DNA from 3 places in the Shinella sp. Sh6 genome. Region 3 is predicted to be linked to each of the others. Evidence: riboswitches for the same ligand, from Rfam matches in the RefSeq annotation. Region 3 holds a riboswitch; each other region holds the start of a gene.

Region 1 (2,253 bases), 900 kb from region 3:
CCACGCCGACAATGCCCGCGCCGCCTACTGGCAGATCGGCGACGTCGCCTATGCGCTGGTCTCGGAAAGCCGCAAGGCCGACGACCTCGCCGGAACCGCGCGGGACCTCCTGCGCACGCTCTACTGATCCCCCCTACAAAGGAGAACCACCATGGAACCCATCCAGCAGCGATACGGCCACGGCGCGCAGGCGCAGTCGGCCGCCCTCTTCGACGAGGGCCTGCGCCAGCACATGCTGCGCATCTACAACTATATGGGCGCCGGCCTCGTCATCACCGGCCTCGTCGCCTTTGTCGTCGGCTCCACGCCGGCGCTTTACGTGCCGATCTTCACCTCGCCGCTCAAATGGGTGGTGATGCTGGCGCCGCTCGCCTTCGTCTTCTTCTTCTCGTTCAGGATCCAGACGATGTCGGCAAGCGCCGCGCAGATGACCTTCTGGGCCTTCTGCGCCGTCATGGGCCTCTCGCTCGCCTCGGTGTTCCTCGTCTTCACCGGCACGAGCATCGCCCGCACCTTCTTCATCGCCGCCACCATGTTCGGCACGACGAGCCTCTACGGCTACGTGACGAAGCGCGACCTCTCGCAGTTCGGCTCCTTCCTGATGATGGGCCTCATCGGCGTCGTCATCGCCTCCGTGGTCAACATCTTCCTCGGCTCGACCGCCCTGCAGTTCGCCATCTCGGTGATCGGCATCGCCGTCTTCGTCGGCCTCACCGCCTGGGACACGCAGAACATCAAGGAGCAATATGCCGAGAACATCGACCAGGAATCCCAGCAGAAGATGGCCGTCTTCGGCGCGCTCTCCCTCTACCTCAACTTCGTCAACATCTTCCAGCTGCTGTTGAATTTCACGGGCGAGCGGGAATAGTTTTCCCAAGCCACGTCAACTGGGACGGCGGGGCTATGCCCCGCCGTTTTTCTTTCCGCCAAGCCCCTCCTCTCTCCCCTCTCCTTCGTCATCCTCGGGCTTGACCCGAGGATCCATGCCCCAAATTCCACGCGTGCCGTTTCGGTGGATCCTCGGGTCAAGCCCGAGGATGACGACGGAGAGGGCGTCACGCGGGGCGTAATTCGATTGTTGTTTCAGCTAGATATCATCAATGCGCAGCGCAACAAAAAGTAAGCAAATACTTACATAAAATACCTATGTTGACAAATCCTCCCATAGCGTTTTTGCTTACCGCATTCACCAGGGGGGTCCCGACAAGGGGCTGAGATACTGCTGGCATCCGCAGCGCAGTGACCCGTTGAACCTGATCCAGTTCATACTGGCGTAGGGACGGTGCAAGCGCTGTGAGGGGCAATCCGTGAACCGGATTGCGCATCGGCGTCCTTCCATCATTCCGGCTCTAGGACTGGGTCTCCAACTGCAAACTTGGAGCCTCACCGATGAACATTGCCGCCCAGAAACTCACCCCCACCGTCACGACCGGCGCCTTGCCCGCCTCGCGGAAGATCCACATTCCCGGCGAACTGCACCCGGATATCCGCGTGCCGATGCGCGAGATCGCCCTGCATCCGACCTCCGGCGAGCCGCCCGTCACCGTCTACGACGCCTCCGGTCCCTACACCGATCCCGCCCATGCCGTTGCCATCGAGGCCGGCCTGCCGCGCCTTCGCGAAGGCTGGATCGCCGCCCGCGGCGACACCGAGGCCTATGACGGCCGCCATGTCCGCCCGGAGGACAACGGCTTTGCCACCGGCGAGCGGCTGACGCCGGAATTCCCGGTGCTGAGCCGCCCGCGCCGCGCGAAGGACGGCCGGGCCGTGACGCAGCTCGCCTATGCCCGCGCCGGCATCGTCACGCCGGAGATGGAGTTCATCGCCATCCGCGAAAACCTCGGCCGCAAGGCCGCGAAGGAGGCGCTCGCCCGCGACGGCGAGAGTTTCGGCGCGCACATTCCCGATTTCGTGACGCCGGAATTCGTCCGCCAGGAGGTCGCGAGCGGACGGGCGGTCATCCCCGCCAACATCAACCACCCGGAAGCCGAGCCGATGATCATCGGCCGGAATTTCCTGGTGAAGATCAACGCCAATATCGGCAACTCCGCCGTCACCTCCTCCATGGCGGAGGAGGTGGAGAAGATGGTCTGGGCGATCCGCTGGGGCGCCGACACGGTCATGGACCTTTCGACCGGCCGCAACATCCACAATATCCGCGAATGGATCGTCCGAAACTCGCCGGTCCCCATCGGCACCGTGCCGCTCTACCAGGCGCTGGAAAAGGTGAACGGCATCGCCGAGGACCTCACC
Region 2 (2,253 bases), 400 kb from region 3:
CCTCCGGCGGCCGGCACGGGCTCGCCCAGTCGATGTTCCAGGTCGGCGGCAATGCCGGCACGGCGCTCGGGCCGCTGCTCGCCGCCTTCATCGTGCTGCCCTTCGGCCAGACGAGCGTCGCCTGGCTCTCGGTCGTCGCCCTTCTCGGCATGGGCATCCTCACCTGGGTCGGCAACTGGTATGCCGGCGAGCGCCGGCTTGCCGCGAGCCGCCCGGCCGCGAGCCGCGAGCTGCCGCTGCCGCGCGGCAAGGTCGCCTGGGCGCTCGCCGTCCTCGTCCTGCTGACGACGACGAAGAACGCCTATCTCTCCAGCATCTCGAGCTATTTCACCTTCTACACGATCAACCGCTTCGGCCTCGACGTGCAGCAGGCCCAACTCATGCTGTTCCTCTTCCTCGGCTCCTCGGCGCTCGGCGTCTTCCTCGGCGGGCCGATCGGCGACCGCTTCGGCACGCGTTTCGTCATCTGGTTCTCGATCCTCGGCGTCATTCCCTTCGCGCTGCTGCTGCCCTATGCCAACCTCTTCTGGACGGGCGTGCTGACGGTGATGATCGGCCTCATCTTCTCCTCGGCCTTCTCCAACATCGTCGTCTTCGCGCAGGAACTGGTGCCGGGCCGCGTCGGCATGATCGCCGGCATCTTCTTCGGCTTCGCCTTCGGCGCGGGCGGCCTTGCGGCGGCCCTGCTCGGCGGCGTCGCCGACAGCCGCGGCATCGGCTTCGTCTTCAAGGCCTGCTCCTACATGCCGCTGCTCGGCATCCTGACGGTCTTCCTGCCGCGCCTGCCGGCAAAGCACTGAACCTTGCCGGAAGCACGCACGAAAAGAGGCCCGGATGCACCCCGCATCCGGGCCTTTGCTATTGCGCGCGGCCGCGCGCGGCATTATGCCTTCTCCTGCTCTAACGGGGTGCCCGCAGGTTTGCCTGCCGGCTGAGAGGCGGTTTCGCCAACCCGAAGAACCTGATCCGGCTCGTACCGGCGGAGGGATTAGACGGCACATCCAGCGCCCTATTCCCGTTTGTGACCAGACAAGGAGGCGCCGATGCGCAAGACTGTTCTCATTTCGATCGCGGCGCTTGCCGCATCCCTCGCCTTTCCCGCGTTCGCGCAGGAAAAGACGCTGACCGTCTACACCTACGAAAGCTTCGTCGCCGACTGGGGACCGGGGCCGAAGGTCAAGGAAGCCTTCGAGAAGACCTGCGGCTGCAAGGTCGAGTGGGTGAGCGCGGCCGACGGCGTCGAGCTCCTCACGCGCCTGAAGCTGGAGGGCGAAGGCACGAAAGCCGACGTGGTGCTCGGCCTCGACACCAACCTCATCTCCGAGGCCAAGGCGACGGGCCTCTTCGAAAAGCACGGGCTGACATCGGAAGGCCTCACCGTGCCGGGCGGCTTTTCCGACGATACGTTCCTGCCCTACGACTACGGCCATTTCGCCGTCGTCTATGACAGCGAGACGCTGAAGAACCCGCCGTCGAGCCTGAAGGACCTCGTCGAGGGCGACGCCTCGCAGAAGATCGTCATCGAGGACCCGCGCACCTCGACGCCGGGCCTCGGCCTCCTGCTCTGGGTGAAGTCCGTCTACGGCGACAAGGCGGGCGAGGCCTGGGGCAAGCTGAAGGACCGCGTCCTGACCGTCACGCCCGGCTGGTCGGAGGCCTACGGCCTCTTCACCAAGGGCGAGGCGCCGATGGTGCTCTCCTATACGACGTCCCCCGCCTATCATGTGATCGCGGAGAACACCGAGCGCTACAAGGCGGCCGCCTTCTCCGAGGGGCACTACGTGCAGATCGAGGTGGCGGGAATGACGCGCACCTCCGACGACAAGGATCTCGCCCGGAAGTTCCTGACCTTCATGGTCGGGCCCGAGTTCCAGTCGGTCATCCCGGAAACCAACTGGATGATGCCCGTCGGCAAGACGAAGGAGCCGCTGCCGGCCGCCTTCGACGCGCTGGTGAAGCCGGAAAAGACCTTCCTGATGTCCTCGGAGGAGGTCGCGGCCAACCGCAAGGCCTGGATCGACGAGTGGCTTTCCGCCATGAGCGCGAAATAAGATGCTGTTCGCCCGCGCCGAACGCCGGACGCTGCGCGCCGCAGGGGCTTTCGCCCTTTGCGGCGTCGTCGCCTTCGTCGGCGCGGCGACGGTGGTGCTGCTCGGCCACGCGGGCGAGGGCGGCGGCGCGCCGCTCTTCGATGCCTATATCCGGCGGGTGGCGACGTTCACGCTGATGCAGGCCGTGCTCTCCACCGCGCTT
Region 3 (2,253 bases):
CTTCCTCGAAGGCCACCTGACGCCGGTGTTCTTCGGCTCGGCGCTCAGGAATTTCGGCGTGCGCGACCTCATCAATGCGCTCGGCGCCTTCGCGCCGCCGCCGCGCGACCAGATGGCGGACGTGCGCAAGGTCCATGCCGCGGAAGACAGGATGACGGCCTTCGTCTTCAAGATCCAGGCCAACATGGACCCGAACCACCGCGACCGCATCGCCTTTGCCCGCGTCTGCTCCGGCATGCTGGAGCGCGGCATGAAGGTGCGCCTTGCCCGCACGGGCAAGACGATCGGCCTTTCGGCGCCGCAGTTCTTCTTCGCCTCGCAGCGCCAGCTTGCCGATACGGCCTATGCCGGCGACGTCGTGGGCATTCCCAACCACGGGACGCTCCGCATCGGCGATACGCTGACCGAGGGCGAGGCGCTGGTCTTCGAGGGCGTGCCCAACTTCGCGCCGGAAATCCTGCGCCGTGTGCGGCTGGAAGACGCCATGAAGGCCAAGAAGCTGAAGGAGGCGCTCCAGCAGATGGCTGAGGAGGGCGTCGTGCAGCTCTTCTCGCCGGAGGACGGCTCGCCCGCCATCGTCGGCGTCGTCGGTGCGCTGCAGCTCGACGTGCTGAAGGAGCGGCTTTCGGCCGAATACGGCCTGCCGGTCTCCTTCGAGATGTCGCGTTTTTCCGTCTGCCGCTGGATCTCGTCCGACAGCGCGGCCGAGCTCGACAAGTTCGTCACCCAGCGCCGCGGCGACATCGCCCGCGACCTCGACGGCGACCCGGTCTTCCTCGCGCAGGATTCCTTCTCGTTGCGCTACGAGGCGGAGCGCTACCCGGCGATCAAGATGGTGGCCATCAAGGAGTATCACGTCAGCAAGGCGTGAGATGGCGGGCGTCGCTTAGCCCCTCATCCGGCCTGCCGGCCACCTTCTCCCCGCAAGCGGGGCGAAGGGGTATGACGCACCGTTTTCCTAAAGCAATAGCGGTTCGTGGGGCACGTCCCCTCGCCCCGCTCGCGGGGAGAGGGTTAGGGTGAGGGGCAACCTTCCGCCTGCGACTTTCCCCGTGACACGCGCGCCCGCATCTGCGACAACCCTCCCCGGACAGGGGCGTCCGCCGTCAGGCGGGCTGAGAAGCACCCTTTGAACCTGAACCGGATCATGCCGGCGGAGGGAGTCGCAGGGTGCCGTTTCCCGCCGCCCGCAGGCCGCCTCCGCTAGAAGGAGGCGCTATGGCCGAGACGATTGCCAACATCCTTTCCATCGCGGGGTCCGATCCGTCCGGCGGCGCCGGCATCCAGGCCGACCTCAAGGCCTTCGCGGCCTGCGGCACCTACGGCATGGCGGCGCTGACGGCTCTCACGGCGCAGAACACGCAAGGCGTCTCCGCCGTCCATCCCGTGCCGCCCGCCTTCGTTACGGCGCAGGTCGCCGATGTCTTCCGCGATATCCGCATCGATGCGGTGAAGATCGGCATGATCGCCTCGGCGGAGATCGCCGAAGCCGTGGCGGATGCGCTCGCGCCGCACCGCGCGGTTCCCGTCGTGCTCGATCCGGTGATGATCGCCAAGGGCGGCTCCCCGCTGCTGGCGGCGGAGGCCGTCTCGGTGCTGACGCGCCGGCTGCTGCCGCTTGCGAGCGTACTGACGCCCAACCTGCCGGAAGCCGCCGCGCTTCTCGGGGCGGCGGAAGCCGTGGACCGGGCCGGCATGGAGGATCAGGCGCGGCGCCTGCTTGCGCTCGGCCCGAAGGCGGTTCTGCTCAAGGGCGGGCATCTGCCGGGCACTGAGAGCCCGGACGTGCTGGCGACGGCGGAGGGCGTGCGCTGGCTCGAAGGCGTGCGGGTGCCGACGCGCAACACGCACGGCACCGGCTGCTCGCTGTCGAGTGCCCTTGCGGCGGAACTCGGCAAGGGGCGGCCCCTTGCCGAGGCCGTGGCGGCGGCGAAGCGCTTCGTCGCCGGTGCGGTGCGCGGGGCGGATGCGCTTTCCGTCGGCTCCGGCCACGGCCCGCTGCACCATTTCCATGCGCTCTGGCGATAGGCGTCAGCGGTCGGCGAGCGCCAGCCGCAGGCCCATCAGGCCGAGGGCGGCGGCAAAGCTGCGCTGGGTCCACAGCATGACCTTCGGCCGGCCCAGCACCTGCCGGCGCAGCCCCGCGGCAAGCGCGGCATAGAGCGCGAAGACCAGGAAGGTCAGCGCCATGAAGACGCCGCCGAGGAAGAGCATCCGCACCGTCGCATCGGGTGCCTGCGCAGGCACGAATTG

The links. A riboswitch is a leader RNA that binds a small molecule or an ion and turns the genes downstream of it on or off. The one in region 3 is predicted to bind thiamine pyrophosphate.
Region 1: it holds a riboswitch for thiamine pyrophosphate, as region 3 does, so the genes downstream of both, thiC (phosphomethylpyrimidine synthase ThiC) here and thiD (bifunctional hydroxymethylpyrimidine kinase/phosphomethylpyrimidine kinase) in region 3, are expected to answer to the same signal.
Region 2: it holds a riboswitch for thiamine pyrophosphate, as region 3 does, so the genes downstream of both, thiB (thiamine ABC transporter substrate binding subunit) here and thiD (bifunctional hydroxymethylpyrimidine kinase/phosphomethylpyrimidine kinase) in region 3, are expected to answer to the same signal.

Annotation. Positions count from the first base shown of each region.
Region 1 covers NZ_AP044005.1:2,926,266-2,928,518, forward strand. The annotation lists gene ACZ5TO_RS13970 (anti-sigma factor family protein) at 1-127, shown strand, start outside; gene ACZ5TO_RS13975 (Bax inhibitor-1/YccA family protein) at 152-868, shown strand; TPP riboswitch at 1,182-1,298, shown strand; gene thiC (phosphomethylpyrimidine synthase ThiC) at 1,390-2,253, shown strand, end outside.
Region 2 covers NZ_AP044005.1:3,419,567-3,421,819, reverse strand. The annotation lists gene ACZ5TO_RS16395 (MFS transporter) at 1-800, shown strand, start outside; TPP riboswitch at 895-1,005, shown strand; gene thiB (thiamine ABC transporter substrate binding subunit) at 1,044-2,051, shown strand; gene thiP (thiamine/thiamine pyrophosphate ABC transporter permease) at 2,053-2,253, shown strand, end outside.
Region 3 covers NZ_AP044005.1:3,821,499-3,823,751, forward strand. The annotation lists gene ACZ5TO_RS18285 (peptide chain release factor 3) at 1-871, shown strand, start outside; TPP riboswitch at 1,083-1,179, shown strand; gene thiD (bifunctional hydroxymethylpyrimidine kinase/phosphomethylpyrimidine kinase) at 1,219-2,028, shown strand; gene ACZ5TO_RS18295 (LysE family translocator) at 2,032-2,253, opposite strand, start outside.